3 regions of the Mesorhizobium sp. P2_F5 genome follow, and region 1 is predicted to be linked to each of the others. Evidence: riboswitches for the same ligand, from Rfam matches in the RefSeq annotation. Region 1 holds a riboswitch; each other region holds the start of a gene.

The links. Region 1 has a riboswitch for thiamine pyrophosphate ahead of thiB (thiamine ABC transporter substrate binding subunit). Riboswitches for the same ligand answer to the same signal wherever they lie in the genome.
Region 2: another riboswitch for thiamine pyrophosphate. It lies ahead of thiC (phosphomethylpyrimidine synthase ThiC); the one in region 1 lies ahead of thiB (thiamine ABC transporter substrate binding subunit).
Region 3: another riboswitch for thiamine pyrophosphate. It lies ahead of AC1DYO_RS26805 (YkoF family thiamine/hydroxymethylpyrimidine-binding protein); the one in region 1 lies ahead of thiB (thiamine ABC transporter substrate binding subunit).

What each region holds. Positions count from the first base shown of each region.
Region 1 covers NZ_JBFUEY010000010.1:49,447-60,042, forward strand. The annotation lists gene AC1DYO_RS16380 (ABC-F family ATP-binding cassette domain-containing protein) at 1-1,622, opposite strand, end outside; gene AC1DYO_RS16385 (thiamine diphosphokinase) at 1,624-2,283, opposite strand; TPP riboswitch at 2,512-2,626, shown strand; gene thiB (thiamine ABC transporter substrate binding subunit) at 2,670-3,677, shown strand; gene thiP (thiamine/thiamine pyrophosphate ABC transporter permease) at 3,916-5,511, shown strand; gene thiQ (thiamine ABC transporter ATP-binding protein) at 5,508-6,269, shown strand; gene AC1DYO_RS16405 (M48 family metalloprotease) at 6,606-8,012, shown strand; gene AC1DYO_RS16410 (caspase family protein) at 8,046-10,454, opposite strand; gene AC1DYO_RS16415 (RNA polymerase factor sigma-32) at 10,583-10,596, opposite strand, start outside.
Region 2 covers NZ_JBFUEY010000025.1:34,892-45,487, reverse strand. The annotation lists gene AC1DYO_RS27140 (GcvT family protein) at 1-2,027, shown strand, start outside; gene AC1DYO_RS27135 (hydroxymethylpyrimidine/phosphomethylpyrimidine kinase) at 2,230-3,024, opposite strand; gene AC1DYO_RS27130 (thiamine phosphate synthase) at 3,015-3,620, opposite strand; gene AC1DYO_RS27125 (thiazole synthase) at 3,617-4,390, opposite strand; gene thiS (sulfur carrier protein ThiS) at 4,394-4,591, opposite strand; gene thiO (glycine oxidase ThiO) at 4,560-5,561, opposite strand; gene thiC (phosphomethylpyrimidine synthase ThiC) at 5,558-7,393, opposite strand; TPP riboswitch at 7,497-7,613, opposite strand; partial or broken gene panD (aspartate 1-decarboxylase) at 7,722-8,167, opposite strand; gene AC1DYO_RS27100 (beta-ketoacyl-ACP synthase III) at 8,233-9,216, opposite strand; gene AC1DYO_RS27095 (adenosylmethionine--8-amino-7-oxononanoate transaminase) at 9,213-10,478, opposite strand; gene bioD (dethiobiotin synthase) at 10,478-10,596, opposite strand, start outside.
Region 3 covers NZ_JBFUEY010000024.1:53,437-64,032, reverse strand. The annotation lists gene dinB (DNA polymerase IV) at 1-924, opposite strand, end outside; gene AC1DYO_RS26870 (hypothetical protein) at 1,154-1,390, shown strand; gene AC1DYO_RS26865 (hypothetical protein) at 1,858-2,625, shown strand; gene AC1DYO_RS26860 (hypothetical protein) at 2,820-3,227, shown strand; gene AC1DYO_RS26855 (hypothetical protein) at 3,504-3,725, shown strand; gene AC1DYO_RS26850 (hypothetical protein) at 3,857-4,006, opposite strand; gene AC1DYO_RS26845 (hypothetical protein) at 4,111-4,338, opposite strand; gene AC1DYO_RS26840 (hypothetical protein) at 4,410-4,682, opposite strand; gene AC1DYO_RS26835 (hypothetical protein) at 4,870-5,166, shown strand; gene AC1DYO_RS26830 (DUF982 domain-containing protein) at 5,182-5,484, opposite strand; gene AC1DYO_RS26825 (DUF1236 domain-containing protein) at 5,696-6,025, shown strand; gene AC1DYO_RS26820 (hypothetical protein) at 6,115-6,330, shown strand; gene AC1DYO_RS26815 (DUF2934 domain-containing protein) at 6,415-6,654, shown strand; gene AC1DYO_RS26810 (hypothetical protein) at 6,791-7,156, opposite strand; TPP riboswitch at 7,350-7,462, shown strand; gene AC1DYO_RS26805 (YkoF family thiamine/hydroxymethylpyrimidine-binding protein) at 7,453-8,061, shown strand; gene AC1DYO_RS26800 (ABC transporter permease) at 8,323-9,159, shown strand; gene AC1DYO_RS26795 (ABC transporter ATP-binding protein) at 9,156-9,938, shown strand; gene AC1DYO_RS26790 (ABC transporter substrate-binding protein) at 9,935-10,596, shown strand, end outside.

The DNA.
Region 1 (10,596 bases):
GATTCCAGTGCGAATTTCTGCTTGAACGACAGTTTCTTCGCCGGTCCCTTTGGCGCTGCCGGTTCGCTCTTGCCGGCTGTCGGCGTCTCACCATTCTCGGCCTTCGGCCGCGCCCTGCGGTCGTCGAGCCGGGTGCCGCCGCGCTGCGCCAGCATGTCGGAATAGCCGCCGGCATATTCGATCCAGCGGCCGCCACCGTCCGGCGCGATGATGCTGGTTACGGTGCGGTCAAGGAAGTCGCGGTCGTGGCTTACCAGGATGACGGTGCCGGCAAAGCCGGCGACCAGTTCCTGCAACAGTTCCAGCGTCTCCATGTCGAGATCGTTGGTCGGCTCATCAAGCACCAGAAGGTTCGCCGGCCGTGCCAGAACGCGCGCCAAAAGCAGCCGCGCCCGTTCGCCGCCGGACAGCTCGCGCACCGGCGTGCGCGCCTGTTCCGGCTTGAACAGGAAATCCTTCATGTAAGAGACGACATGGCGCTGCTCGCCATTGATGACGAGGTTTTCGCCGCGCCCGTCGGTGAGATATTGCGCCAGCGTCTCGGCCGGGTCGACCGACTCGCGCTTCTGGTCGAGCGTGGCGATCTCCAGATTGGTGCCGAGCCGCACCGAACCGGCGTCGGGCTTCATCTCGCCGGTCAGCATCTTCAACAGCGTCGTCTTGCCGGCGCCGTTCGGCCCGACCAGGCCGACGCGATCGCCGCGCTGGATGCGGGTCGAAAACCCTTTGACCACGGTAAGGTCGTCAAAGCTCTTTTCGATGTTCTTGGCCTCGATCACCAGCTTGCCGGATTCGGCGGCGTCGCTGGCCACCATGGTGGCCGAGCCTTCGGCGCCGCGATGGCCGCGAAAACGCTGACGCATGGTCTGCAATTCGCCAAGCCGGCGCATGTTGCGCTTGCGCCGCGCGGTCACGCCATAGCGCAGCCAGTGCTCCTCGCGCACGATCTGCCGTCCGAGCTTGTGCTGCTCGCGCTCTTCCTCTTCCAGCACCAGGTCGCGCCATTCCTCGAAATGGCCAAAACCCTTGTCCAAACGGCGGGTCTGGCCGCGGTCGAGCCAGACGGTGGCGCGCGAGACGCGTTCGAGGAAGCGACGGTCGTGCGAGATGACGATCAGCGCCGACGAGGTGCGGACAAGCTCCTCTTCCAGCCATTCGATGACAGACAGATCGAGATGGTTCGTCGGCTCATCAAGCAGCAATATGTCGGGCTCGGGCGCCATGACACGGGCGAGAGCGGCACGGCGCGCCTCGCCGCCGGAGAGGTCGTTGGGGTTCTCCGTGCCAGCGAGGCCGAGATGCTCCATCAGATATGTGGCACGGTAGGGATCGTCGCCCGGCCCGAGTCCCGCCTCGACATAGGCACGCACATTGGCAAAGCCGTCCATGTCGGGCATTTGCGGGAGATAACGCACCGTCGCCGAAGGCTGGCGGAACACTTCGCCGTCCTGCGGCTCGATCAGCCCGGCGGCGATCTTGAGCAGCGTCGACTTGCCGGAGCCGTTGCGGCCGACCAGTGCGATCTTGTCGCCGGCGGATGCCGTGAGTTCGGCGCCGTCGAGCAGTGGTGTACCGCCGAAGGTCAGTTTTATCCCGTCGAGGTTGAGAAGAGGCGGGGCCATGTCAGCTTTCAGGCAAGGGATAGGGATGAGCGAGCAGCAGCGCGCGGCCATGACCGAGCGCGATTTCGAGCCGGCCCCCGGTCTTCTGTGACTTGACCTCGTTGGAGATGGTCAGCGACGAGCCGAAGGCAACCTCGACATGGTCGAGCGGCCATTTGGCGCCGGCCACGGTGAGGCCCGAAAGATCGGAGAAGCCGAGCACCGAAAACAGCGTGCCATCGGCATAGTCGAAGCTGGCCTTGCCGGGCAAAAGGGGAACGCCCTCCTGCGCGCCGCTGGTCAACAGCACTTTTGTGCCGGCCTCGGCCAGCCTCAGGCTGAGCGCCAGGTGCAGATACGCATGGTCGGCGCGCTTGCCGCCGAAAGCGCCGGCCAGCACCAGGCTGGTGGCGCCACGCTCCAACGCCGCTGCGATCGCCAGTTCGCCATCAGTCTTGTCTTTTTCGGGCGGAAATACCTGGCGCGGCACTGCGGCGAGATCGGCGGGAAGGTCCGCCGGCACGGAATCGAAGTCGCCCACCCATAGCTCCGGCATCAGGCCAAGCAGGCGGGCATGGCCGATGCCGGCGTCGGCGGCGATGACGCGCGTGCCTTCGACCTGGCGGTCGAGCCGCGGCGTGCGGACGAGATCGCCGCCAAGCAGGATGGTGAATGTGGTCATATCCGGTGGCCCTTACCAGCCCCGCCGGCGAAACGGAAGGCCGAGCCGCGCTGCTGCTAGATCAGGATGACGTTTGGTTGAATCTTCATCCTGATCTAGCTCTTTGCTGGAGCATGATCTCCGGACAAAACGGTTCCCGTTTGTCCGAGAAAACCGGTTCCCACTTTTCGGGATCATGCTCTGGCAAAGTTCCGCTTGCGTGGCACCTTGGCCGGGCCTATGTGTCGAAACGCTCTAACGGGGTGCCGGACGCGATCTTCGCGGACCGGCTGAGAGGCAGTCTCGCCAACCCGCTGAACCTGATCCGGTTTGTACCGGCGGAGGGATTAGACGCTTCGGACAGACCGGCGCCTCAATTCCTTTCAACACGAATGAAGGAGGCGCCGATGCGCATGTTTTTGTCCCGTCTTGTCCCAGCCCTGGGTCTTGCTGTTTCGCTTTTGGCAAGCCCTGCGTCCGCGCAGGACAAACTCACCATCTATACCTACGAGAGCTTCACCGCCGACTGGGGGCCAGGCCCTGCTGTGAAGAAGGAATTCGAAGCCGAATGCGGCTGCAGCGTCGACTTCGTCTCGGTCGCCGATGGCGTCGCGCTGCTCAACCGCGTCAAGCTCGAAGGTGCCTCGACCAAGGCCGATATCGTGCTTGGCCTCGACACCAACCTGACCGCCGAAGCCAAAGCCACCGGCCTGTTTGTCCCGCATGGCGCGGTGGCTGAAAACAGTGTGCCGGGCGGTTGGAGCGATGATACTTTCGTCCCCTACGACTATGGTTATTTCGCTGTCGTCTATGACACCGAAAAGCTGAAGAACCCGCCGAAGAGCCTGAAGGAATTGGTCGAGGGCGACGCCGCCGACAAGATCGTCATCCAGGATCCGCGGACGTCGACGCCTGGCCTCGGCCTGCTCCTCTGGGTCAAGTCGGTCTATGGCGACAAGGCGCCGGAAGCCTGGGCCAAGTTGAAGCCGAAGGTGCTGACGGTGACGCCGGGCTGGAGCGAGGCCTACGGCCTGTTCACCAAAGGCGAAGCGCCCATGGTGCTGTCCTACACGACGTCGCCGGCCTACCACATGGTGGCCGAGAACACTGAGCGCTATCAGGCGGCGTCCTTCGAGGAAGGCGAGTATCTGCAGATCGAGGTCACCGGCATCACCACCACGGGTGCGAAAAACCCGCTGGCGGCAAAGTTTTTGGCCTTCATGACCGGACCGAAGTTCCAGGACGTCATTCCCGAGACCAACTGGATGTTCCCGGCGGGGAAGACCGGCAAGCCGCTCAACCCGGCCTTCGACAAATTGGTCAAGCCGGCGAAGACCTTGCTGTTCAGCCCCGAAGAAGTCGCGGCCAACCGCAAGGCATGGGTGGATGAGTGGCTGACGGTGATGAGCAAGTAGCCTGTGGTAGGCTGATCGAAGATGATCGCTCTACGGCGCCCCCCTCTGTCCTGCCGGACATCTCCCCCACGAGGGGGGAGATTGGCTGTCATCGGCGATTTCGCCAATCGCCAAGGTTGCAGGAATGAGTGGGACGCGGAGATGGCTGATCTCCCCCCTCGTGGGGGAGATGTCCGGCAGGACAGAGGGGGGCGCGAAGGAACGCGACGCCCGCTAGAGATCCCTTGGGCGGTCCGGCGTGCAACGCTCTGATCCCCGCATCACCGCCGGCATCATCGCGCTTGCGGCAATCGCGCTGCTGGTTGGCGGCGCTTTCGCCGGCCTCATCCGCGAAGGCGCGCACGACCTCTCAGGCGCCGCGTCCGCCTTCGATCTCTATCTTCTGCGCGTCGTCCGCTTCACGCTTTGGCAGGCGGCGCTCTCGACGCTGCTTTCCGTCGTGCCGGCGCTGCTCGTCGCCCGCGCTTTGTCACGGCATCCGCGCTTCTTCGGTCGTGGCTTCATCCTGCAGCTGTTCACCGTGCCGCTGGCACTGCCGGCCATTGTCGCGGCGCTGGGCATACTGGCGCTCTATGGCCGCGCCGGCTATTTCGCCGCGATCGCCGGCCAAAGCTGGCCCGATATCTATGGGCTTTCGGGCATCCTCGTCGCCCATGTCTTCTTCAATCTGCCGCTGGCCACGCGGCTGTTCCTGGAGGCGCTGGGGACGGTGCCTGCCGATCAATGGCGGCTGGCAAGCCAGCTCGGCATGGGGGCGAGAGCAGCCTTCCGGCTGATCGAATGGCCGGTGCTGCGCGCATCCCTGCCGGGCGTCGCCGGACTTGTCTTCATGCTCTGCATCACCTCCTTCACCATCGTCCTCATCCTCGGCGGCGGGCCGGCCGCGACGACGCTCGAGGTAGCCATCTACCAGGCGCTGCGTTTCGACTTCGATCCGGCAAGGGCAGTCACACTGACTGTGCTGCAGATCGCGCTGACCTTTGCCGTCGTGCTGGCGCTGACGCGGCTGGGCGCCAACGTGACCGGCGACGCCAACCTGCCAGTGGCGCCGCGCCGCTATCTCTCCGCCGGAACAACTGAAACGGCGTTCAATGCCATCCTGATCGTGCTCGCCTTGCTGTTCGTCGCTGGGCCTATGGCGGCAACCGTCGCATCCGGCCTTGGCGCCGATCTCAGCCGGCTCGCCAGTGAAAGTGCTGTGCGCCAGGCGACGCTGACCAGCGCCGGTCTCGGGCTGCTGGCGGCGCTGCTTTCGGTGGCGCTGTCGCTGTCGCTGATCATGGCGCGCCGGGCGCTGGCCCTGCGCCGCCGTGGCGGCCGCTCGCTGCTCGAACATGCCACCGACAACGGCGCCGGTTTTGTCCTCGTCGTGCCGCCCATCGTCATCGGCACCGGCTGGTTCCTCTTGCTGCGCACGGTCAGCGATGTCTTTGCCATCGCGCCGGTCATGGTCGTCACCGTCAATGCGGTAATGGCGATGCCTTTTGCCATCCGCGCGATGCGTCCGGCCTATGATGCAGCGAGCGAACGCCACGAAAAGCTGTGCGCACAGCTCGGCATTTCCGGCTGGAACCGGCTGCGGCTGGTCGACTGGCCGTCGCTTCGGCGGCCGCTGGCCACCGGCTTTGCCTTCGCCATGGCGTTGTCGCTCGGCGATCTCGGCGTCATCGCGCTGTTCGGCAGCGATTCGGTGCAGACATTGCCTTATCTCCTGCTGGCGCGCATGGGCAGCTACCGCACAGCCGACGCCGCCGGACTGGCTTTGCTGCTCGGGGCGGTCTGCCTCGCCTTGGTGGTCGTCGCGGACTGGTTGGGACGTGGAGAAAGATCGTGAATTCCGCCAACAAAGGCGCGGCCGTTCGGCTGGACAAGGTCTCGTTCAGCTATGGCGAGGCGCCGTTCCTGTTCGATGTCGAATTCGCGGCGTCCAAGATCACCGCCATCATGGGGGCAAGCGGTTCGGGAAAATCGACCCTGCTCAATCTGGTGGCCGGCTTCGAGACGCCGCAATCCGGCCGCGTTCTGATCGGCGGCGCCGATGTCGGCGCTTCCGCGCCGTCGGCGCGACCAGTCTCGATGGTGTTCCAGGAAAACAATCTGTTTGCTCATCTCTCGGTCGAGAAGAATGTCGGCCTCGGCCGCTCGCCTTCGCTCAGCCTGACCGAGGCCGACCGCGCCGCAATCGCCGAGGCACTGAGCCGTGTCGGCCTTGCCGGCAAGGAAAAGCGCCTGCCGCGCGAGCTCTCCGGCGGGGAGCGGCAGCGCGTGGCGCTTGCCCGCGTGCTGGTGCGCGACCGGCCGGTGCTGTTGCTCGACGAGCCGTTCGCGTCGCTCGGACCCGCGCTGCGCGACGACATGCTCGACCTTGTGGCCGGCGTCCATGCCGAGCGGGCGATGACGGTGCTGTTCGTTACGCATCAGCCGGAAGACGCGCGACGCATCGGCGAGGACATTGTTTTTCTGGACAATGGCGGGGTTGCCGCAACGGGACTTGCCGCCGATTTTTTCGCTGGCACTGGCCCTGAAGCGTTTCGGCGCTATATCGGCGCAAGTTCGGGCGGATCACGCGATATTGCCCGGAAGCGGACATAATTTACGACCAAACCGGCTACAGGTGATGTGGCGCTTGCTTGCCATGGTCCAGCTGATGTGGCTAGGTCCGCCCAGTACTGGTCCGGCACGAGCCGTGATTTGCCCCCTACAGCGCCGCATCTATCCGGATGCGTAAAACGCTGTAGGTTTTTTGATTTGGGCAGGATTGCCACCGAAAAATTCGATTTTTCGCTGGCGCGGACCCCTGGGTCCAGGTCCTGCGCCGAGAGCTGAAGGGACGCCGTGCTGTCGACCGGCACTGACACTTTGAGACGCAGACCGCTGGTGCGCTTCCTCGCGCTGGCCGGCCTTGCCGTGGCGCTGGCCAGTTGCCAGATGTTCACGCCGCCCGAGGTACAGGAATCCGGCTTCCAGCCTTCCGACAGACCGATCACGGTCGACAATGTCGCCGCCAACAGCAAGCTCGCCGAACTGGCAAAGGCGCAGCATCCGCGCATCCTGGCCACTTATGGCGGTGAATATTCCGATCCTAAGCTTGAGCGCATGGTGGCCAAGGTCGTCGGCAGCCTGACCGTAGTGTCGGCCAATCCGACCCAGACCTATCGCATCACCATCCTCAATTCGCCCAACGTCAACGCTTTTGCCCTGCCGGGCGGCTATCTCTACGTCACCCGCGGCCTGCTGGCTCTGGCCAATGATTCGGCCGAACTCGCGGCCGTCATCGCGCATGAGATGGGCCACGTCACCGCTAACCACGGCCTGCAGCGCCAGCAGCTCGAGGCTGAGGAAGGCCTGGCGACCAAGGTGGTTTCCGATGTGCTTGGCGACAGCCCGACCGCCAAGGCGGCATTGATCCGCGGCAAGCTCAGGCTGGCGCAGTTCTCGCGCAACCAGGAGCTGGAGGCCGACGCCATTGGCATCAAGTCGATCGGCGAAGCCGGCTACGATCCCTATGCCGCCGGCCGCTTCCTGCAATCGATGTCGGCCTATACCGATTTCCGCTCGATATCAGGCGCCACCGATGCCAGCCTCGACTTCCTGGCCACACACCCCAACACGCCGCAGCGCATCGATCTGGCGCAGCGCCATGCCCGCCAGTTCGGCGCGCCGGGCGTCGGCACGCGCGACCGCGATTCCTTCCTGGCCGGCATTGACGGCCTGCTTTACGGCGACACTCCGGAAGAAGGCTATGTGCGCGGCCAGACCTTCCTGCATCCGGGGCTCGGCGTATCGTTCACCGTGCCGGACGGTTTCATCATCGACAATACGGCGGCGGCGGTGACGGCGACTGGCCCCGGCGACATGGCGGTACGGTTCGACGGCGTGTCGATCGACAAGAACCGCGCGCTGACAGACTATATCAGAAGCGGCTGGGTGGCCGGTCTCGACGAGACCAGCGTGCGCCAGGAGACGATCAACGGCAACGAGGCGGCGACCGCGCATGCCGGCGCCGATGGCTGGCAGTTCGACATTGCGGTGATCCGCGCCGGCGGCCAGGTCTACCGGCTGTTGACGGCGGCCCCCTCAGCCAGCACAACGCTCGACCCGGTGGCGCGCTCGGTCAGCGGTTCGTTCCGCATCCTGAGCCCTGCCGAAAAGGCGGCGCTGAAGCCGCTGCACATCCGCGTGGTCACCGTTCAGGCGGGCCAGACCATGGGCTCGCTGTCGGCGCAGATGGTCGGCGTCGACCGCAAGCTCGATCTGTTCAGGGTGCTCAACGCGATGTCGCCGGGCGCCTCGGTTTCGGCCGGCGACAAGGTCAAGATCGTTACGGACAAGTAGCAGCGCAGTCCGGTTCGATAGGTCTGCCCACCCTCAGAGATGGCTGTCAGTGTTGGTATCGGTGCCGCTGTCGCCATCGGTGCCTTCGCTGGTGCTGCTATCGGTCTCCTCACCACCACCAGGGTTTGCAGAACCGCGCTCGGAACCATTACCGTTGTTGCCGGCCCATGCGGCCCTGCCGTTTTGCTTCTGCACGGGGTTGTCCGGGATTGCTGCGGCTGTCCGCTTGCCTGCCTTCGGGGTCTTCGGTCTTGGCGCAGGTATATGAACCACCTTTATTTTCGTGATGATTTTTGGGGGCTGGACCTTGCACGCCGGAACCGCCAAGGCGACCTGCTTTGGGGTGCTGAGAACACCCAGGGAATACATCTGTTGCCGCTCGATCCCGGCTCTGAAGAAGGCGAGCGCGCGGTCCGGATCAGCTGGAACACCATTGCGACCTTCCATGAAGATCGATGCGAGATCGTTCATGGCATCGATATGCCCCATCGCCGCCGATTTGAGCAGCAAGTCCAATCCCTTGGCGGCATCGCGCTGGACGCCGCGCCCATTGAACAGGGTGCGTCCCCACGCGGTCATGGCGTAGGGGTCGCCCTTGTCGGATGCCTTTGAATAGAAGCGGTTGGCCTGGTCAGGATCCGCGGCCGTCCCTATTCCGGACGAGGCGATGGAGCCGAGTGCGAATGCCGCGCGGACATATCCTTTGTCGGCGGCCTGCTGGATTGCCTGCCTGGCCTCATCAACCTTGCCCGAGGCCAGCAACGCCCGTCCGAGTTGGTAACGGAAGTGGGCAATCTCTGGATAGGCCTTCACTGAGGCCTGGCAGAGCTCAACCGCGTCGTCGCCAATCTCGTTCGCTAGTCGGCCTGGGACAACGCCTTGCAGGTCGAGAGGTTCGCCCGCCGCCCGATCGCAGGGATCGACGCTTGGCGACAGCTTCAGCGTCGCCTGCTTCGATGCGTTGTCGGCACGGATCTGAAAGCCGATCTCGACGGGCGTCGCGGAGCCGATCTGCGCCTCGTAGCGCAATTTGTCGACATCGTCGGCCATCAGGCTCGATTGAGGCGACAGGATGCGGTCCGGCAGGGACAGCGTCCCCGTTGCCGGATAGCTTGCGAGCTTCAAGCTGATCGACGGGTCCTTGGCCGGGAAATCCAGCTTGAGCGGAACCGGGCCGATGCCGACGGGAATTTCGATGTCGCGGTTCTCGATCGCCTCGGCGGCGTCGGCGATACGAATGCCGCGCTCAACCACCGCCTGCTTCTGCTCGGCCGCGAGTGAGGCCACGAGCTGCTTGCCCTCGGCGCCCGCGCCGTTCCTGATCCGCAACAGCAGAACGCCCTGGGATTCGCCACCCCACTCGTTGTGGGTGGTGTAGGCCAGCGTATCCACCTGTTCCTGCCCACCCGCCAATTCGGGGGCGTCCATGCGCAGACGCGACAGGTCCTTACCATCGATCCTTTCGCCCATGGCCAAGGGCTTGCCATCAAGCGTCAGCCGTCCGAGTGCCGGCAGGCTTTCGATGCTGACACTGACTGCGCCACCGTCGACGTCAACCGGCGCCGGCAGATCCAGAGCGACTGGCCCGATGCCGGACGGCACGATTTTCTCCAGCACCGGCGGCAGCGCCGGGCGGTTGGCGCGGGGCATCAGAAAGACATCGTCGAGAAGCGAGGAATTTTCCCATGGAACCTGCTTGCCATCGGTAGCCTTGACCACATCGCGGCGCACGGCGGACATGACGGCCCTTATCTCCTGGTTCGCCGCCAACGCACGACGGGAGAAGGCGGAGGAAAATGGGCTGAGATTGCCGCTCCCGTCATAGGCAACGGCTCCCGGCTCGGTGGCAAAGGCGATCAGCGCGTTCTCAGAACCCTTCACCTGCGCCAATCCGCTACCGCTGGCGACGATCAGCTGGTCGCGAAGCCAATAGTTCTTGCGCGGAAAAGGATTGTTGCGGCAGGCGTCGAGGATAATCACCTGGATTTTCGATTTCGATCGCAACTGCAGCAACATGTCATCGAGCTTGATTGCCTGAACTTCCACGTCGGCCGCGTCCTTAAGCGTGGCGTCGACCGGGATGAGAAAGTTCTCGCCGCCGATCTGGAAGCCGTGGCCCGAATAATAGACCACCGCGAGATCAGCACCGTCGGCCGCCGCGAGATAGGTGCGGAAACGCTCCTCGAACTGAAGCCTGGTCAAATCCTTGGCAACGAAAACGTCGAAGCCGGCCGTCCGGAACGTGCTTGCGATGTCTCCGGCATCCTTGTCCGGGTTCTTGAGCGCCGGAAGTTCCCGGTATTCGGAATTGCCGATCACAAGAGCAACCCTTCGATCGGCGCTAGCCTCGAAAGTCGTCAGGGTCACAAGGATCAAAGCTGCAAGAAACACGCAGAATCGCGACATGGCAAAATCCTCATCCGCTATGATCTGAAACCCCAAAAGACACCCCTCGGCTAAGGGGGTCTGTTAAAGAATTCACAATCTGGGCATGAGGTAGAAGGAAATCAGGCGTGCTGATCTTATTTTTTGGTTGGCAATTAAATTAATACTGCTGACAACAAGATATTTCAGGCTGCCTGCG
Region 2 (10,596 bases), on a different contig from region 1:
GGTTCCCGCACGATGGCCAGGTCAACCCGGCCGATGTGACGATGGCTTACGCGAAAGGCGCCCGCAGCGGAGGCGTGCGTATCATCGAGAACCTGCCGGTCACACGCATCCTCGTTGAGAATAGCCGTGCTGTGGGGGTAATGACGGAGCACGGCAGGATCGATGCGCGCACCGTGGTGATCTGCGGCGGAATGTGGTCGCGCGATCTGGCTGCCGAGATCGGGGTAACCATACCGCTCCACGCGGCTGAGCACTTTTACGTGGTCACCGAGGCAATTCCCGATCTGCCACGCAATCTTCCCGTTATGTTCCTCGGCGACGAGTGGACATACTATAAGGAAGATGCCGGAAAGCTGCTCGTTGGCTTTTTTGAGCCGGTTGCAAAACCATGGGGTCAAAACGGCATCTCGAGGGACTTCTGCTTCGACGCGCTTCCAGACGACATCGACCACATCGCGCCGCATTTGGAGACCGCGGCCGGTCGCGTGCCGCTGCTGGCGCAAACTGGCATGCAGCTGTTTTTCAACGGACCCGAAAGCTTCACCGCGGACGGCCGTTATCTGCTCGGCGAGACGGCTGAAGTTTCTGGCCTGTACTGCGCCACCGGTTTCAATTCGCTCGGTATCCTGTCGTCGGGCGGGGTGGGAAAGTCGCTTGCTTCCTGGATCCGCGATGGTCGGCCGCCGGTCGAACTGATTGATGTTGATGTGCGTCGCACACAAAGCTTCCAGCGAAACCGCAAGTACCTAGAGCATCGTACCGTGGAGACCCTGGGCCTCAATTTCGATATGCATTGGCCGGGCCGGCAGTTCGTCTCCGCGCGCGGCGTGCGGCGCTCGCCCTTCCATGACCGGCTGGTCGCGGCGGGTGCGTTCATGACCGAAACGGCGGGCTGGGAACGGCCTGGGTTCTTCGGCACCGCCGAAGAAGTCGCCAACATCGAATATTCTTACTATCGCCCAAGCTGGTTCGCCAATGTCGGTGCCGAATGCCACAACACGTCACAGAATGTGACACTGTTTGATCATAGCTGTTTCGTGAAGTACCGGGTCGAGGGTCCCGACGCGCTCAAGACAATGAATTGGATCTGCGCCGGCGACTGCGATGTTGGTATCGGTCGCGTCGTCTATACGCAGTGGCTGAACGAGGCTGGCGGCATCGAGGCTGACGTCACGGTTACGCGCCTGGCGGAAGATGCATTCCTCATCGTCACGGTGGCGGTCTCGCAGCGACGCGATCTGACGTGGTTCAAAAGGCATCTGTCAGAAGGCGCTCACGTACATATCACAGATGTCACCTCGGGCTTGCCAATGATTGCGTTGATGGGCCCAAAGACGCGTGAACTGATGTCGCGCCTGTCGCCGGACGACTTCACCAATCAGGCATTCCCCTTCGGCACGAGCCGCGAAATAGATCTTGGCTATGCGCGTGTACGTGCGAGCCGGCTGACGTTCGTCGGTGAACTCGGCTATGAAATCTATGTAGAGAGTGAGTTTGCCGCGCATGTCTACGAAGAGATCATGAAGGCCGGACGAGATCTGGGGCTTCGACCCGGCGGCTTCTTCGCTCTGAATTCCCTGCGCATGGAAAAGGGATATCGCCATTGGGGTCATGACATGGGCGAGGAGGACACGCCCTACAATGGTGGTGTGGGCTTCGCCGTCGCGCTCGATAAGCCCGGTGGCTTTCTTGGCCGGGATGCTCTCGTCAAGCAGAAATGCGACGGGCCGATCAATCGCCGACTGGTTCAGGTAAAGCTCTCGGGCGGTCCAGACATGCCGATGCTCTATCATCACGAGCCGCTTGCGCGCGATGGCAACCTGGTCGGCTCCATTACATCTGGAGCCTACGGACACCGAATTGGCGCCTCACTTGGGCTCGGCTATGTGAATAATGCCGATGGCGTGACCAAGGAGTGGCTTGCCGCTGGAAAATGGGAGGTCGAGATTGCTATGGAGCGTCACCCTGTGGAAGTTCAGTTGGGGCCTTGGTACGATCCGCAGAACCATCGCGTGCGTAACCAATAGCACTACCCGGCGGTCTTTCTACAGCACGGGCTGTCCAGGACCACACAAAGGACCGGCGCCTTTGTTGGTGCCGCAAGGATGCAATCTCGGGTGAAAAATAGGCTGCGTCGCCGGATCAGCCGTCGCCGGAAGCGATCGGAAGTGTCGTCCCGGACTCATGATATATGTCGGATCAAATGCCCTTTTGATAGCTGCCATCGCCTCAATCGCAGAGCCGTGCCCCAAACAAAGCACCGTTATTCGACTTCTTCCCTTGGAGCTTCTCGAAAACAAACAACTTGCCTTCGCGCACGCCGTCTTCGAGTGGGCTCGCTTTCGCCATATGCGCCGCAATCGCACTGGCCAGCATGCATCCCGTCCCGCGCATCGACGTAGCCAGACGCGGTGTGTCGAAGCGGACTGGTTCGTGATCGGAGCGCAACAGAACATCGGTTGATCGAGGTCCCGATGCATGGCCGCCCTTGATCAGCAGGGCCTGCGCTCCGGCGTTCAGCAATTCCTGGCCTTGCCACACCGCGCTGTCTTCATCCATCGCCAGTTCCGAGCCAACAAGGAGCGCCAGTTCGATGAGATTGGGCGTGACGAGACGGCAAAGCGGCATCAGACTGCGCTTCATGACGGCGATGGCATCTGCTTCCAGCAACGCCCGGCCTGAGGTCGAGGCGAGCACGGGGTCGAGGATTGCCGGCACCTGCGGATTCTCGCGGAGCACGCCGGCAACGGCAACAACGATCTCGGCCGTTGAGAGCATGCCGATCTTGATGGCTGCCACCGTGTTGGCCTGCAGCGCGGCGCGCATCTGATCGGCCACAAGATCGGGCTGCGAAGGATGGATTTCCATGACGGCTTCGTGCGTCTGCACCGTCAGCGCGGCAACGGCAAGACAGGTGCGCACGCCAATCGAAGAGATCGTCTCGATGTCGCGCGCAATTCCGGCTCCGCCGCTGGAGTCCGACCCACCGACGACGAGCACATAAGGGTCTCGCCTCAGCGCCATCGGCCTGTCTTTTCGATCCATTCTCGCGTGCGCGCTTCGGGGTCGTCGTTCAGCGTGATGTCGGTGACCACCGCCGCGCTGTCCGCGCCAGCCGCAAAGACACCGTCGAGCCGGTCCGGGTTGAGACCACCAATGGCGACCAGGGGAATCGGTGCGACCCGGCGCTTCCACTCGCTGATCCGTTCGACCCCTTGCGGCGCCCACTTCATGTTCTTCAGGATGGTCGGATAAATCGGGCCGAGCGCGATGTAGTCGGGCCCGGCGGCAACAGCGATTTCCAGTTCGACATCATCATGTGTGCTCAGTCCAAGCCTTAGACCGGCTGCCCGAATCCGCGCGAGGTCGGCGGTTTGCAGATCCTCCTGGCCGAGATGGACGAAGTCGCAACCTTCCTCGATCGCCAGCCGCCAGTAGTCATTGATGATGAGTTGGCATTCGTGTTGGGCGCAAAAGGCCTTCGTCCTCTGGATTTCCGCGCGCAAGCCGGCCTCATCCATGGTCTTGATGCGAAGCTGCACCAGCTTCACGCCGAGCGGCACCAGCCGTTCGATCCAGGCAGAGCTGTCGACGATCAGGTAGAAGGGATCGAGCTTCATGAAAAAACGGCCTTGCCGATCATCGGTGTCGATGGCACGGCGAGGTCGCGCGGTTCGAGCATTCCCGAACTGAAAGCCTCACGACCGGCGTCGACCGCCTTGCCGAAAGCACGCGCCATGCCGACCGGATCGGCCGCCTTGGCGACCGCCGTGTTCAGGAGCACGGCGTCAAAGCCGAGTTCAATGACGGTGGCCGCGTGCGACGGCCGTCCGAGCCCCGCATCCACGATCAGCGGGACGTCAGGGAAATGTCCGCGCAGCGAACGCAGCGCCGTGATGTTGACCGGCCCGAGCGCCGAACCGATCGGTGCGCACCACGGCATCAAGACCTTGCAGCCCACCTCCAGCAACCGCTCGGCGACGACAAGGTCATCGGTGGTATAGGGGAATACATCAAAACCGTCCTCGCACAGGATGCGGGCGGCTTCGACAAGGCCGAACACGTCTGGTTGCAGCGTGTCGTGGTTGCCGATCACTTCGAGCTTGATCCAGTTCGTACCGAAGACCTCACGCGCCATTTTCGCGGTCGTGACCGCTTCCCTGGCGGAGTGACAGCCGGCAGTGTTGGGCAGGATTCTGACACCCAGCGACCGGATCAACGACCAGAATTTTTCGCCGGCCCTGCCGCCTGCCATCTCACGGCGCAACGAGACCGTCACCACCGACGTGCCCGACGCCTTGACCGCCTCGGCAAGGATGGTCGGCGAACGATATTGAGCGGTGCCGAGAAGCAGACGCGACGGAAGCTCGGTTCCATAAAGCTCGAACATGGTCTAGCCTCCCTGCATGGGTGAGAGGATTTCGATCCGGTCGCCGTCGCTCAACTGGAATTCCGCCCGGTTGGCTTTGTGCACGAGGTCGCTGTTGACGGCAGTGGCGAGCCAATCGCCCTCATAGTCGAGCGCGGCAAGCAGCTCCGCCAGCGTGGTGGCGGCAACCTCATGCGCTTCGCCGTTGACCATCAGTTTCATGAGCAGGTTCCTTGGGTCCGTCTTGATTGAAAACCAGGTCGACAGCCTGGCGCGCCATGGCGGGGGCGAGGAGAAAACCGTGGCGATAGAGCCCATTGATCGCGACGGTGTCTCCGCTCGTTTCGACGCGGGGCAGGTTGTCGGGAAAGGCCGGACGAACGCCGACACCGGTTTCAACGATCTCGGCCTCGCCAAAGGCCGGATGGAGGGCATAGGCGGCACCCAGCAGCTCCATCATGGAACGCGCCGTGACCGGCCCGCCGGACTGGCTCTCAATCATCGTCGCGCCGATCATGAACTGCGTGTCGGCACGCGGCACCGCATAAAGCGGAAAGCGCGGATGCAGCAGCCTGACCGGGCGCGACAGCGAGACATCAGGCGTGCGCAGGATCAGCATCTCGCCGCGAACGCCGCGCAGCCTGTCATCGGCTGCTGCCAATCCCGTGCAGTCGATCTGACGATCGAAACCGGAAACATGCCCGGCGTCGGCGCCAAAGTGGAATTCGACACCCATGGCGGCGAGCTTGCCTTGAAGTGCCGCCATCGCCTGGCGCGGGTCGAGATGAGCCTCATCGGGAAACAGCAATCCGCGCCGGAAGCGGCCGGCGAGGCCGGGCTCCAGGATCGCAATTTCGTCTTCATCGACACGCCGATGCCCCGACGTGCGACTGGCGAACCGGTCAAGCTCACCGGCATCACGCGGCATGGCCACGACCAGTGTTCCGGCCCGTGTCACCTGACCCGGCAGCACCGCATCCCACCAGTCGGCAGCGTCACGTCCGAGATCCAGCACCGGCTGCTCGGCGCTTTCACGCTCGCACCATGGCGCCAGCATGCCGCCGGCGAACCACGATGCATTGCCGCCAACACCATGCCGGATCTCGGCGACTGTGACCGTCGCGCCGCGGGCGGTGAGTTCGAAGGCCGCGGTGAGGCCGGCGACGCCGGCCCCTTTGACCAACACCCTCATGATGGTTTCGGCGCCTCTGGCATGAGTGCTACGCCGGTCTCGTCAGCCGGCATGTAGAGATCGCCACCCTCACGGTATTTCGCCGCCATCGCCGCCATGCCCTCCTTCTGTGCTTCGGCGCGAATGTCGTGGGAGATGCGCATGGAGCAGAATTTCGGTCCGCACATCGAGCAGAAATGTGCCACCTTGTGCGCCTCCTTGGGCAAGGTCTGGTCGTGGAAAGAGCGCGCCGTTTCGGGATCGAGCGACAGGTTGAACTGGTCCTCCCAGCGGAACTCGAAGCGCGCGCGGGAAAGGGCATCATCCCTGACTTTCGCTGCCGGATGGCCCTTCGCCAGGTCGGCGGCATGGGCGGCGATCTTGTAGGTGATCACGCCAATCTTGACGTCGTTGCGATCGGGAAGGCCGAGATGCTCCTTGGGCGTGACGTAGCAGAGCATGGCGGTGCCGAACCAGCCGATCATGGCGGCGCCGATGCCTGAGGTGATGTGGTCATAGCCCGGCGCGATGTCGGTCGTCAGCGGTCCAAGCGTATAGAAGGGCGCCTCGCCGCAGACAGCGAGCTGCTTGTCCATGTTCTCCTTGATCTTGTGCATCGGCACGTGGCCAGGCCCCTCGATCATCACCTGGCAATCCCTCGCCCAGGCGATCTGCGTCAACTCGCCGAGCGTTTCCAGTTCGGCGAATTGCGCCGCGTCGTTGGCATCGGCGATCGAGCCGGGACGAAGGCCGTCGCCGAGCGAGAAGGACACGTCATAGGCGCGGCAGATGTCACAGATCTCCGCGAAATGCTCGTAGAGGAAGCTTTCCCGGTGATGGTGCAGGCACCATTTGGCCATGATCGAGCCGCCGCGCGAAACGATACCCGTGACCCGGCCAACGGTCAGCGGGATGTAGTGCAGCCGCACGCCGGCGTGGATGGTGAAATAGTCCACGCCCTGTTCGGCCTGCTCGATCAGCGTGTCGCGGTAGACCTCCCAGGTCAGGTCCTCGGCAATGCCGTTGACCTTTTCGAGCGCCTGATAGAGCGGCACCGTGCCGATCGGCACCGGTGAATTGCGCACGATCCATTCGCGGATGTTGTGGATGTTGCGGCCAGTCGACAGGTCCATCACCGTGTCGGCGCCCCAGCGGATCGCCCAGACCATCTTTTCGACCTCTTCGGCCATCGACGAGGTGACGGCGGAGTTGCCGATGTTGGCGTTGATCTTGACCAGAAAATTGCGGCCAATGATCATCGGCTCGCTCTCGGGATGATTGATGTTGGCTGGAATGATCGCTCGTCCGCGTGCCACCTCGTCGCGCACGAATTCCGGCGTGACGAAATCGGGAATGGCCGCGCCGAAGCTTTCGCCGTCGCGCGGCAGCTTGCCGCGCAGGACCTCGCGGCCGAGGTTTTCGCGGATTGCGACGAACTCCATCTCGGGCGTGATGATGCCGGCGCGCGCATAGGCGAGCTGTGTCACCGCCTTGCCGGCCTTGGCTCTGAGCGGCCGGTTGCGAATGGGAAATTCCGGCGTCAGGCGCTCGCCTACCGCGAATCCATTGTCTTCCGGCCGGACATGGCGGCCGTCATAGGCTTCGACATCGCCCCGCGCCTTGATCCATTCATGGCGAAGCCGGGCGAGGCCTTTTTCGATGCTGGTTTCGACAGTCTGGTCTGTATAGGGACCTGACGGATCGTAGACGATGACAGGCGGTTCGCCCGCCGTAGGATGGACGGAGATTTCGCGCATCGGCACCTTGATGTGCGGATGGAGGACGCCAGGCTTGTGGATTTTCCGTGAGGCAGGCAGCGGTCCCGTTGAGACGGCTGGGGTGAGGGCATTCATCGTGAGGCTCCTTTGCTCATGCATTGGAGACCCAGTTCTGTGCCGGAAGGATGAAAAGACGCTTCTGTCGACCTGCCGAAACAGGACCTCGGGCGTAAACTCCCGCAAAGCGCTTGCACCGTCCCTACGCCAGTATGAACTGGATCAGGTTCAACGGGTCACTGCGCCGCGATAGCCAGCAGTATCTCAGCCCCTTGCCGGGACTCCCCTGGTGAATGTTTTCGAATTGACCGAGCCGACACTGCTTTGTCAAGCGCATTTCCACCTGCGGCGGTGATCGGCGACTAACGAACCCCCGCGCAAAGCACGGGCAAATATCGAGAGGAAGTCACGCGCCGGAGACCAGCGCAGGAATGGCCAAAGCCTCATTCGCCTCGTCAAGGATCGAGAAGCTGTAACGCCCATGTGCGTCAAGATCGACGGAGTAGCTCAGGCGATCGAGCATGTGATTGTCCTGGTCGAAGGTGATGATCCGCGGCTTCAACGAGGTGATTCGTCCAGGTAGATGGAGTTGCAGACAATGATCTGGTCGTCTGGCTGGCAGGCGCGGGCCGCCGCCCCGTTGAGAATGCAGCATCGGGAGCCGCGTTCGCCCAGAATGACATAGGTCGAAATCCGCGCACCGGAATTCTTGTTCCATATCTCCACGACTTCCATCGGCAGGATCCCGGCTGCCTCGCAGTGGTCAGGGTCGAGTGTTATCGAGCCGTGGTAGTCGAGGTTCGCTTCGGTGACGTGGATGCCGTGCAGCTTACCGGCGACTATTTTTCGCATTGGTCTTGTTTCCCATCATCATGGATGACTTGTCCCGCCATCCTCTGGGCGGCCGGGTCGCCCCGCTAAATTCCAACGACGAGGGCGCCGCCGCTGAGACCCGCGCCCGCGGCCGTCAGCAGGATTTTCTCGTCCGGCCGAAACGGCTGCGTGCGATGGGCGAGCGACAGCGAGAGCGGAATCGTCGCAGCAGAAGAATTGCCGTATTCGACGATCGTCTTGACGATCGCTTCATCCGCAATGCCGAGGTTTCGCCCGACCGCATCGAACATGCGGGCATTGGCCTGGTGCGGCACGAACCGGTCGATGTCTTGCGGCCGCATGTGGGCGGCAGTGAGCGCGTCCTGAGAACAGGCAGTCATCATCTCCACGGCCTTGGCGAACACTTCGCGGCCATCGGTGATCGTCATCCGGGTCTGCTCGAGGTCGAGGCCGTCATGGAACGGATTGTTGCTTCCTCCCGCGGGTATCTGGATCAGGCCGTAGCGTGAGCCGTCGGAATCCACCGAAGCGCCGAGAATGCCTCGATCGGCATCATCGCAAGGACCGATCACCACCGCGCCGGCGGCATCGGCAAACAACACAGCGCTTGCGCGCTCGGCCGGGTTGATGCGGCGGCTGAGGATGTTGGCGGCAATCACAAGGGCTGCCTTGCCATGCAGGCGGGTGAAACCGTCGGCGAACATCAGCGCATAGATGAAGCCAGCACAGGCGCCGGTCAGGTCGATCGCGCCGGCGCGGCAGAGCCCGAGCCGATGCGCTACCAGGGGTGCGCTCGGCGGCAGGAGGTGATCGGGTGTCGAGGTGGCGAGCAACAACAGGCCGATGTCTCTCCGGTCAATGGCGGCGCTCGCCAGCGCCATGTCGCCCGCTTGCGTGGCGAGGCCCGACAGCGTGTCTTCGTCGGTTGCCCAGAAGCGCGAACGAATTCCGGTGCGCCGCTCGATCCAGCCGGGTTCGAGGCCGAGACGGTTTTCGATTTCCGGGTTCTCGACCTTGCGCGACGGCGCATGATGGCCAAACCCGAGAATGCGCGACGATCTGCTCATGGCCTCGAGCCGAAGCGGTCGCCGGCCTCCTCGATGGCGTCATAGAGCCCGTCCAGTTCCTCGCCGGTGATGCAATAGGGTGGCAGAAGATAGAGGACATTGCCAAGCGGACGCACGAGCAGGCCGCGCTCGAGGAAAAAAGCGCGTAATTTCGGCCCGATCTCGGCCAGATAACCGGCCGAGCCGGTGCGCAGATCGAGGGCCGCGATCGTGCCGGTCGTCCTGCTGTCGGTGAAGTTGGCATTGTCACGAAAGCGCCGAAGCCCGGCGGCCTGCATCGCACTCAACGCCGCGACCCGCTCGGCCACAGGCTCGTCGCGCCAGATCTCGACATTGGCGAGTGCTGCCGCGCAGGCAATCGGATTGGCGGTGTAGGAACTCGAGTGGAAGAATGTCTTCTTCCGGTCCACCGAATAATGAGCCTGAAAGATCGCATCCGTGGCAAGCGTTGCGGCCAGCGGGATTACGCCGCCAGTCAGGCCTTTCGAGGTGCACAGGATGTCCGGAGAGATCGATGCCTGCTCGCAGGCGAACATGGTCCCGGTGCGTCCCCAGCCCGTCATAACCTCATCGGCGATCAGCAGCGTGCCGGAGGCCTCAGTGATCTTCTTCAATTCAGCCAGAACCCAGGCCGGATACATCAGCATGCCGCCGGCGCCAAGCACGAGTGGTTCGACGATCAGCGCGGCGACGCGCCGGTCGCGGCTGACGGCCTCGAAACGATCCAGCGTTTCCTGTTCGTGCCCGGCGGCCGGGAAGGGGATGGTGTCGACCTCGAACAGCAAAGGCTCGTAGGCAGCGTTGAACACGCCGCGGGCGCCGACACTCATCGTCCCGATCGTGTCACCATGATAGCTGTGCTCCATGACGACGATGCGCGAGCGCGGTGCGCCGATGTTGCCGAAATAGCCGAGCGCCATCTTCAGCGCGACCTCGACCGAGGTCGAGCCGCTGTCGGAATAGAACACCCAGTCGAGTCCGGGCGGAGCGAGGCCGACAAGTGCGCTGGCCAGGCGTTCGGCCGGCTCATGGGTGAAGCCGGCGAAGATGATCTGGTCGAGGCTCGCCGCGGTCGTCTCGATAGCCTTCATGATTCGGGGATGGCGGTGCCCGTGCGTGACGACCCACCAGGAAGAAATGGCATCCAGGATGCGCCTGCCGTCGGCCTTGTGGAGATAGGCGCCTTCCGTCCGGACGATTTCAGGAATGGTAGGTTCAAGCGCGTGCTGGGTGAAGGGGTGCCAAACCTGGGACTGCGGCATCATTCGCCTCCCGCGACCGCTGTGAGGTCGAAGCCGGCAACCATCGCTTCCCGCAGCGTTTCACTCGTCAGCGGATCGATGTGCGGCAGCCTGCCAAGCTGTGGCACGCTGCTGAATT
Region 3 (10,596 bases), on a different contig from region 1:
CATCGCGGTCGCCGAAATCGGCTGCTCGAGCGTCAGCGAGCGCGTGACAGCGTGCAGATCGGCGAAACGCACCCGCACTGTCACCGTGCGGCCGGGCCGCGATTTTGCCCTGAGGCGGCTGGCGACCCGGTCTGCCAGATGCAGCAGCACAGGTCCGAAGATACGGGCCTCGGCAGGCCGCTTGCCAAGTGCCGACTGCGCACCGGCGGAATGCGATCGACGGTGGGTTTCGAGTTTTCGCGGGTCGCGGTTCCACGCCAGTGACGCCAGCTTTTCGCCGGCGGCAGGCCCGAGCAGCCGGCGCAGCGCGCCGCTATGCGTCTTTGCCAGCTGGCCGATGGTCTCGATGCCGATCTCGGCCAGCCGCGCTTTGGTCGCCGGGCCGACGCCCCACATCAACCCGACAGGCAGATCGTGCAGGAAGGCGAGCTCCGTTGCCGGATCGACCACCACCATCCCGTCGGGTTTTGCCACTTGCGAGGCGATCTTGGCCAGATGCTTGGTGCGCGCCACGCCGATCGAGATCGGCAGCCCGAGTTCCGCCCGCACACGCCGCCGCACCTTGGCGGCGATCTCGGCCGGCGACCCGAACAGATGCGTGCAGCCGGCGACATCGGCAAAGGCCTCGTCGATGGAGATGCGCTCGACCAGCGGCGTGAAATCGTCGAGCACTTTGATCGCGGCGTCGCCCAGCCTCTGGTACTCGCCGAAATTTCCGCCGACAAAGATCAACTGCGGGCAAAGCTTCCGCGCGCGTCGTCCCGGCATCCCGCCGCGCACGCCAAAAACCCTGGCCTCGTAGGAAGCGGCAAGCACGACACCACCGCCGACGGCAATCGGCTTGCCCCTGAGCGACGGGTCGAGCAACTGCTCGACCGAGGCATAGAAGGCGTCGAGATCCGCATGCAGGATGGTGGGTTCCATCCCGGCCGTTCCTTTGGGCGTTGCAGCATTAGCCGCGTCTGTTGCTAGGGGTAGTTTTGCGAACAAATAGAGAACAAACAGGGTCCGCTGTCAAGCGCGGCGCTTACCTCCAGTGAGTTTGCTGGAGACCGGCAGTAGATTTGATCTGCCTTGCCGCCGGGCGCAGGGAACATTGTCTCTCGCCGCGGCGTTGATTGTCTCGATGGGACACTGTTTCGTGGAGGCCGGTATGGGCCAGTTCGAGATGATCGACCTCGTCAGCGTCATTGACGCCTGCACGAGCGATCGCGTTGCCGGGCACTGCGTGTCGATGGCCAAGGCGGTAGAAGAGTTGCGGGTGCTGACCGGCGATTTCGTGTCGCCGGACGAGGCGGTGGCCAATGCGCTGTCTGCGGTGGCGCTGAGGCGCGGCTGCGCGGTGCTGTTCGACGAACAGCCGGGCGCTGATATCCTGCTGATGCCATAGGCCCAATGCCGCAAGCGGTTGAGAAGGCCGTCCTTCCCGGGCGACCAATCGACCATCACCGATGCTCCGAACGCCTGCTTTTCTGGCGCTCAATACATCCGCCTCGAAGGCGGCTCTGCCGGCAGCTCGATCACCAAGTTGGTTGCTGGGTCATGTCGAATCCGTACTCGACACCAGTTCGACAAATTACGCGACGACGGTCATGGTTGCGACCTAAGTATCACAGCAATTAGGCCTAAGGTCTGATCAGTATAGGGCGTCAGTCGCGCAAAGGGCCGGTTCGCTCGGCGATTTTCACATTTGTGTTTATATTTCAATTATTTACAAGATTTTTCCCGGCCCTTTGCAGCCCGATTATCGCGTATCGCAACCACATTTATCTAAAGTTTACTCCATCGAATTAGCAAATTCTCATATGGCGCTGCTATAGCGAGTCGGCGGAGGTGGCTATCCCCCGAGGAGGTATCATGACATCCCGAAAAACTCTTTTGGCGGCGCTTGCCGCGTTTGCGCTCCTGGCCTCTCCGGCCTTGGCCGGTGCTGGTGGTAACGGTAACGGTGGTGGCCACGGCCATGGCGGCGGCAACGGTGGCGGCAACGGCAATGGCGGCGGCAACGGCAATAGCGGCAAATCCGGCAATAGCGCTTCGCATGGCAAGTCGGCATCGGCTCACGCCGGAAAGAAGGCCTCGACTGATGACGAGGCCACCGTCGATGACGTCGAGGTCGCCGCGACGCCCAAGGATAAGAACATCCACGCCAAGCTTGGCCGGCTGAACTCGCTGCAACGCAACATCAACGCCTATTTGAACTCCAAGAGCAAGAAGTTCGCCGGCGTTCAGGCTTATGTGACGGCGTCGGCAGTTGCCAAGAACGCCCAAGCCGCGCTTGCCGACGCAAAGGCGGCGCTGACGGCGGCCGAGGACGCGGTGCCCGCCCAGCAGGCGCTGTTCGACGCGGCGAATGCCATTACGCCTGCAACGCCCGAGGTGGCGGCGGCCCAGGCCGCAGCGATCGCGGATCTGGAGGCCGCGGTCACGGATGCTCAAGCGGCGGTTGACGCGGCGCAGACGGCTGCCGACGCCGCCACTCTCGGCATCCCATCGCTTGATGACGCACTCGCCGATATGGCCAACAAGCCGGTCGACCCCGAAGTCACCGACTGGGCCAACGGTGTGCTTGCCGACAAGATCGACCAAATGGCCGCCAAGCTGGCCCCTGCGCCAACGCCATAAAGCCGATCGCGGCTGAAACGGCCAATCGAACGTCCAAGCCGCCGGGTCTCGCCCCGGCGGCTTTTTTGACGGTACGACGGAACTGCCAATATCAAGGGAAAAGCGTTACTAACCCCAAGTAAGGCATGGCAAATCTCCGCTCCCGAGTGTAGCCTTCGCAATATTGGGGTAAACGGCATCGGGGAGAAAACGACATGCCTAGGGTTTCGGAACTTTTCTTTAAAACCGCCATCGTGTTCCTCATATTGGGGATCGCGGCCGGCCTGCAGATGGCGATCTCGGGCGACCACAGCGCCTTCCCGGCGCATGCGCATATCAATCTGCTGGGCTGGGTGACGAGCGCCATCTTCGGCGGTTATTACGCGCTCAATCCACAAAAGGCGGCGCGTCGCATCGCCATGATCCACTACTGGCTCTATACGGTTGGCGTGGTGATCATGCTGCCAGCACTCTATGTGATGCTGCAGGGAAATCCGGCGTTTGAGCCTGTCGTTGCCGGTGGCTCGCTGATTGTCGCCGCTGCCGTTCTGATCTTTGCTTTCGTGGTGTTCTCACCCGAAACGGCGCGCTCGGCCGCAGCCGTACCGTCAGCCTCTCGCTGACTGTCAGCGCAAGGTGATTGAAGTCTGATCCGCGTCGCCAATAGCGACGGGGGTTGGTTTGGCCTGGTGGCCGCAGCCGGTGGTTGCGGCGCCTAGTCGCCGGTTCGGGCTGCCCGCCTTCCCGTATTATTTCGTGACCATTTTACGCTGGAACCTTCCCTGGTACCGCGCGTTGCCGCGACTGTATTCGTGCTGCCTTATAAATAGGCAGCAATGGGTGCAGCCAAGCGGGCAGAGGGCAAAACCAAGCATGGGTTGGGGGAGGAGCACGACGCCATGTCGAAAAGAGAAATCGGAACGTCGGCCTCATTGGGCCGACGCATCGCCGATCTGAAAGCCAGGATGCGAAACGCCCGGATTACTGAACACGAGATGCAGACCTTCCAGAAGGTCGCGGCCATCATGGGGGACGCCGAAGGGTCCCTACGCATCGATGCCGACGACCTGATCGCGGCTTCCTTCGTCACCGAGGCGCTGGGCGATCCCGCATCGAACTGAAGGCCCGATCGTGCGCCCGTCGGCACTCAAGCGCCGGCGGTTGCCGGGGCCAGCCGTCTGCGATGCCGGAGCGAGCACCTGCACGGTCCGCGTCGGGCGATCGTATGCGCGTCTTGAAGATATCAGCGGCCTCAATGGCGCTTGAAATACTGGACTTCGCGTTCGTGTTTCTCGGCCGCTTCGCGGCTGTCGAAGGTGCCGAGGTTGCGTCGCCGTCCGGTCTTTTCATCGACCTTGCGCGAATAGAGGCGGTATTTTCCTGATTTGAGTTTTCTGATCATCGGTCTCTCCCTGATCACCAGGGCGCCGCTGAAGCCAAGCCGCCAGGGCGCACTGGCGTGACGAACGAAGGGCGCCCGGCTGCAGCCGGGCCCTTCGAAAAGTATCAGTCCCGATGCTCCGGCATCGCCTTGAGCTGGTCCTTGGTCCAACTGGTGACGGCGTGGACGTCGCCATCCTCGTCGCGCATGAAGTCAAGCTGGCTGGTGGTGACCGCCACCGGCTTGGCGCCGATGCCAAGAAAGCCGCCGACGTCGATGACGACCTGACTGCCATGCAGATGATCGACAGAGCCGATCTGTGATCCATGACCGGTCTCCTCTGGGTTGGACAATTTCCTAACCAGCGAACAGACGAAGAGTTCCGGTAAAACGCTTCGAAAGTCCGGCGCAGACTGCTTCGAGCCTACATCTCGTCGAAAGGGCCGCCGCGTCTCGCCGGATCGCGGCCGATGGCGGCTTCCTCGGCATCGTCGGGCAGGGCGTCGTCACTGTCCCGGTAGGAGTTGCCGTCGTCTTCCTCGGGCAGCTCGCCTTCCTTCTCGACACCGGTGATATCCGGCAGGCTTTCTTCGTCCGCCCCGTCGGGCAGAATTCTTGCGCCGCGCAGCGCATCCCAGTCCTGCTGCCGCGGCGTCGGCGCTTCCACTTCGTCGCTTGGTTTTCTGCGGGGATCCATGATTGCCTCCTTGGGTCGGTGCTTGGGGCCGATGCTTGCATCGAGAATGTGGAACTCGCCGCCGGCAAGCAGGTTCCCGAAAACCGGTCCACTTCGCTTGGGAGCCACTTGGGGACCGCTTGGGGGAACCAATTGCCGCCAGCCTGCATTTGCCAACAGGAAGACGATTCCAGACGGAGACCGGACAATGAAGATCTTTGTTTTCTTGCCGTGCGCGCTGCTGGCGCTTGCCGGCCCCGCGGCCGCGCAAGACAGCGGCGAGGGCGCTCCTCCCGTGCCTTGCCAGGCGCAGCCCCAGGATGGCCAACAGCAGCCTCCCGCCAATGACGGCAATGGCAATTCGAGCGCCGATCTTGGTTCTTGCGGCGGCGTGCTGCAGCCGCCGCCCAGCGGTGACCAGGGCATGACGCAGCCGCCGCCGGATCAAGGCAAAACGCCGGTGATCAAGCCCGGCGAGGTGCCTGTGCAGCCGCCGAAGCAATGATCTCGTTTGAGGTCTCTACAGTGTGGGCCGGGGCCGGCCAGTTTTGGCCAGGCGAAGCGCCGTCACCGGATCGATGCCGGTCCAGGCAATGCCTGCCGCCTCGGCAAAGGCGGTGAAGGCCCGCCGCGCCTGGTCCTTGGTCAGGTGTCCAGCCCTGGCCATTTCGCAGGCCCTCAGTGCCGTGTCATAAATCTTGCCGCGTCCGGCCTGCGGCCATTCCTTGAGAGAATTCTGCATCTCGGCCAACGTCGCGATGTCGCGTTTGAAGCCGGCGCCGACCGCAATCGCCACCGGAACTTGGAGCCGCATATCGTTCATATTGAAGGTCTCCTGAGGGATCGTCTTCAATGCGAATCATGCCGATGCGGTTCCAGCTGACATGGCCGGCAAGCCGATCAATTTAGTCTCCGCTTGCGGAACAAGACCGTACCGGCGGCGTTTGCCTCCAGGAGCCCGCCAGCTCGATCTGTGCTGTTTTCGCCTCGTGCGGGAACAAGGCGGAGCTCACCAACAACGACAGGAGACGAAGATGAAAACCGTCCTTATTCCCGCCGTCGCCGGGCTTGCCATGATCGCCGGTCTCGGTGTTGCCGCTGCCGACGAAGTCATTGTCACGCAGCCGGCACAACGGCAGGTGATCGTCACCCCCGAACAGCGCACCGTCGTACGCGAATATGTGCATAAGCACCCGCTTGCCTCGATCAACCTCCTCGGTGTCGAGTTGAATGTCGGCTCCGCCTTGCCGGACACGGTCGAACTGCAAGAGGTGCCCGATGTTCAGTACAGATACGCCGTCGTCGACAATCATACCGTGTTGGTCGACCCCAGCACGCGCAGGATCGTCGAGGTCGTCGAGTAGTTCCGACGAATAGAACCATCGTCGATAATCTGGCCCTGCCGTTCTTGCGAACAAGAATGGCAGGGTCGAACCGGGAAAGGAGCATTGCCATGTTGCCGCATGTCGAAACCCCGAGCTCCGCCAATGTTGCGGCGTGTTGCGACAAGTTGCTGGCCGAGCGCAGTACGGCGCTGTTGTCGATGCAGGAAGCAATCGCGGTCCTGCGCGAGCGCACCGGCACCGATCGTTCGGACGCTGACCTTGCCGGGCTGATTACCAAGAAAGCAGCACTGCTTGGCGTAGCGGTCGTTTCCGATCGGCGCTGAGTCATTCAAGACGCCGGCTGAATTTTCGGCTAATGTTTTCGTGGAATCTGGACCAACCGATCGGACCCAACCACGGAGGCTTAAGTGACGGACGACAGACAGGACCGCATTCGCCAGCGCGCACACGAGATCTGGGAACAGGCAGGCCGCCCCGAAGGTGCGCATCAGGAGCATTGGGATCAGGCCGCGGCCGAGGTCGACGGCGCAGCCGCCAAGCCGAAGAAGGCGGCGAAGAAGGCTGTTGCGAAGCCCGCCAAGGCAGACGCCAAGCCAAAGGCCGCGAAGCCCGCCACGGCAAAGTCCGGCAAGGCCAAGTCAAAATAGCGCAAGGGCTGAATTCGCCCGGGGGGTCATCCTTGGCGCCCGCCGTTCAGGCGCGCCCGAGCCTCTCAACCTGACGAATTGCGGCTGCAATGGGCAGCGCAATTTGTTTTGTTTGGCGACAAGGCGAAACAGCGTCTCATGCCTCCCAGGCATAACTCGACAGCGCAAAGCGGATGCCAGCTTCTGTCATGGCCAGTTCGCATTCGGTGATCTGGCGCAGGTGCCGCAGATAGCGCGCCACCGTTTGCGGCAGCCAGCCGGCGCAGGCCTCGACATAGGCGCGGCTATGAACGAGCGTGCCGGTCGACAGCCTTTCATCCTTCTCGGCAATCACCTTCAGATACTGGCGGATGAAACGAATGTCGTCGGCGATGTCCTGGCTGGCCATTCGCCATGCTCCGGCAACGCGTTCGCGCTGGTCGAGCGACAAGAGCGATAACAGTGGGGGTGACAGCAGCGGGCGGGAGAGGTCGGCGAAGGCGGCATGGTTCGCTGTGCTCACGGAAAACCCCTTGTTGAAAGCAACTATCGTACGTTATGTACGAAATCCAGTCAAGCGCATCGCGTACAATTTGAACGAATTCAGCTCCCGAATGATGCGACTTTTCCTCAAGGCAAGAAACTTGGCCCAACACACTTCGCGATGACAGCCGAAAAAATACGCTTCCCCAATCGCTCGAACAGTGCTTTAACCCGCTCATCCACAGGGGTGCTCCGTATGGTCGGGGCTGAGATGAGGGCGGCAAGCCTTCGGACCCTAAAGCTGATCTGGATAATACCAGCGGAGCGAGGCGGGCGATGTTTTCCGGCGCACAGATTTCCCTTTATCCCATGACCGACGATTTCGTCGGCGTCATCCTTGGCGCGCTCGGCGCGCTCGATCCCTGGCGCGACCGGTTGCGGATCGAGACCGACGACATCTCGACGCTTCTGGTCGGGCCGCCCGAGGTGCTGTTCCCGGCCATGCGCGACCTGTTTGTGGCGGCGGCCAAAAGCGGCAAGCACTGCGTGCTTTCGGCTGCGGTTTCGCGTGGCTGTCCGGGCGAGCCCGACGATCCGATCTGCCGCTCCGACGAGACCGGCGGCCCCACCATTCCCTTGGACGAGCGCAAGCTCGCTGCGATCCGCGCCGTGCAGGCGACGCCATCGACAGACCAGCCGGTGGCGGCGCAATTCTCGCTCTATGTCATGGGCACCGGCGACCACATGGACGAGATCTATGGCTGCATCGATTTCCTGAAGCAGTCCGGTGTCTTCGAGCGCTCGAAAAACTTCTGCACCAAATTACGCGGCGATGCCGGCGCGGTGTTTGCCACGCTTAACGAAGCCTTCTGCCGCTTCGGCCCGGGCGCCGGCCACGTCACCCTCGACGTCACCATTTCGGCGAACAGCCCGAGCGCCGTCTGAGCCGCGGCTCAAGCGTCGTTCGTCGAGGATATTGCCGTGGCTGTTTTGCCCAACCCATCGCGTGGCGGAGATGCCTCTGCCTCTGACTTCTCAGCACAGAGAGGAGAGGAGCCATTGGCGATTGGCGACGACGGCGATGCCGGTGAATCTCCCCCTTTGAGGGGGAGATGGCCGGCAGGCCAGAGGGGGTCCCAGCGCGTGGAGCGCCGACGTCCTTTTCGCGTCGGCAGGGCGTGGGCGCTCTACGGTCGGCGACCCCCTCTGTCGCCTTCGGCGACATCTCCCCCTCGAGGGGGGAGATCAGCCGCCGCTATCGCCAAGACAGCACCCGCCGCCATCGCCTTCGCCCTGATCCTTGCAGCCTGGGAGGTCTACGCCCGCTATGGCGGCGTCGCCCCCACCATGCTGCCGGCGCCGTCCCGCGTGCTGCTGCAGGCCTGGGAGAATCGCGCCGCCCTTGCCGAAAACACGCTTCCCACCATCCGCGCCACATCAGCCGGCTTTGCCTGCTCGTTGGTCGCTGCCTTCGTGCTTTCGGCGCTGGTCGATTTTCTGGCCCCGCTGCGCCGCGCGCTCTTTCCGCTGCTGATCGTCAGCCAGACCTTGCCGCTGGTGGCGATCGCGCCGCTCATCGTGCTGTGGTTCGGCTTCGGGTTGATGCCAAAAATCCTGCTTGTGGCGCTCGTCACCTTCTTCCCGATGATGGTGGCGCTGGTCGAGGGTTTTGCCGCCACGAGCACGGAGATTTCGCAGATGCTCGCCGCCATGGGGGCGGGGCGCTGGCGCATTTTCTGGCTGGCGCGGCTGCCCTCGGCGCTGCCCTATTTCTTCGCCGGGCTGCGCATCTCCATCACTTACGCCGTCGTCGGCGCGATCTTCGCCGAATATGCCGGAGCGGCGAAAGGGCTGGGCATCTACATGCTCAACGCCAAGAACAATTTTCGCCCCGATTTGGTGCTCGCCGCGGTCGCCGTCAGCGCCGCGCTCACGCTCATCTTGTTCGGCATTGCCGTGCTCGTCCAGCGTCTCGCCATGCCTTGGGAAAATGCGGGGAGCGATAGCGACGACCGAAAGCGTTCGGGAGAGAGCCGCCAATGAAACGGCTCGAGCTCCGGGACATCAGCAAAAGCTTCGGCGCGCTCGAGGTGCTCGCCGGCATTTCGCTTCACGTCGCGGCCGGCGAGTTCGTCTCCATCCTCGGCCCCTCCGGCGCCGGCAAGTCGACGCTGTTCCAGCTGCTCACCGGCGCGCTGAAAGGCGGGGGAGACATGCGCTTCGACGGCGCGCCCTTGGATGGCAGCCCTTTCGCCTTCATGCCACAGCGCGACGCATTGATGCCGTGGCGGCGCGTCATCGACAATGTAACGCTGGGGCTGGAAGTCCAGGGCGTGTCGCGACGGGCCGCCCGGGAGCGAGTCGCGCCGCTGTTCGCCGAGTTCGGCCTTGCCGGTTTCGAGCGAGCCTGGCCGGCGGAACTCTCCGGCGGCATGCGCCAGCGCGCCGCGCTTCTGCGCACCGTGGTGCAGCAGCGCGACATGCTGCTGCTCGACGAGCCCTTTGGCGCGCTGGATGCGCTGACACGCGCGGCCATGCAGCGCTGGCTGGAAGGCATGTGGCGGCGTCATCGCTGGACGGCGTTGCTGATCACCCATGATGTGCGCGAAGCCGTCTATCTCTCCGACCGCATCTATCTGATGTCGGCGCGGCCGGGCCGCATCATCGGCGAGATCGCCGTGCCGCTGCCGCGACCGCGTACCACAGGCAGCGATGCCGCGCGCCAAGCCGCCGCACTCGAAGCCGAAATCCTCGACACGCTGCTCAATCCCGGTGCCGACCGAGCGTCGTTCCCGCAGACCGCTCAAAGGAGATCATCATGACTGAATTCACCCGCCGGCAAGCCTTGCTGCTGACGCTGGCTGCCGGACTGCCGCTTGCCTCGCGCGCTCATGCGGCTGTGCAAAAAATCACCGTCGCGCTCGACTGGACGGTCAACACCAACCACATCGGCCTGTTCGTTGCCCGCGAAAAAGGTTTTTACGACGAGGCCGGCCTCGACGTCGAAATCCTGCCCTATGGCGATACCGGAGCCGGCACGCTGGTTGCCAACCGCATCGCCAATTTCGGCATTGCCGGCGTCGGCCTGTTCACCCAGCGCGCCGCCGGCGCCGATCTCAAGGCGGTCTACGCCGTGGTGCAGCAGGAGACCGGCCGGCTGGTCTTCAACGCGGATCGCAGCGAGATCAAGAGCCCCAAAAATCTCGACGGTCTGACCTATGGCGGCTTCGGCAGCGCCTGGGAAAACACGCTGATTTCGACCATCATCCGCCACGATGGCGGCAAGGGCAGTTTCGAGACCGTGACGCTCGGCACCTCGGCCTATGAGGCGCTGGCCAACGGATCGGTCGACTTCACGCTAGAGGTCTCGACCTGGGAAGGCGTCGATGCCGAACTGAAGGGTATCAGGCAGCGCAACTTCCGCTATGCCGATTATGGTGTGCCCGACGAGCACACCACTGTCATCGCCTCCAGCGATAC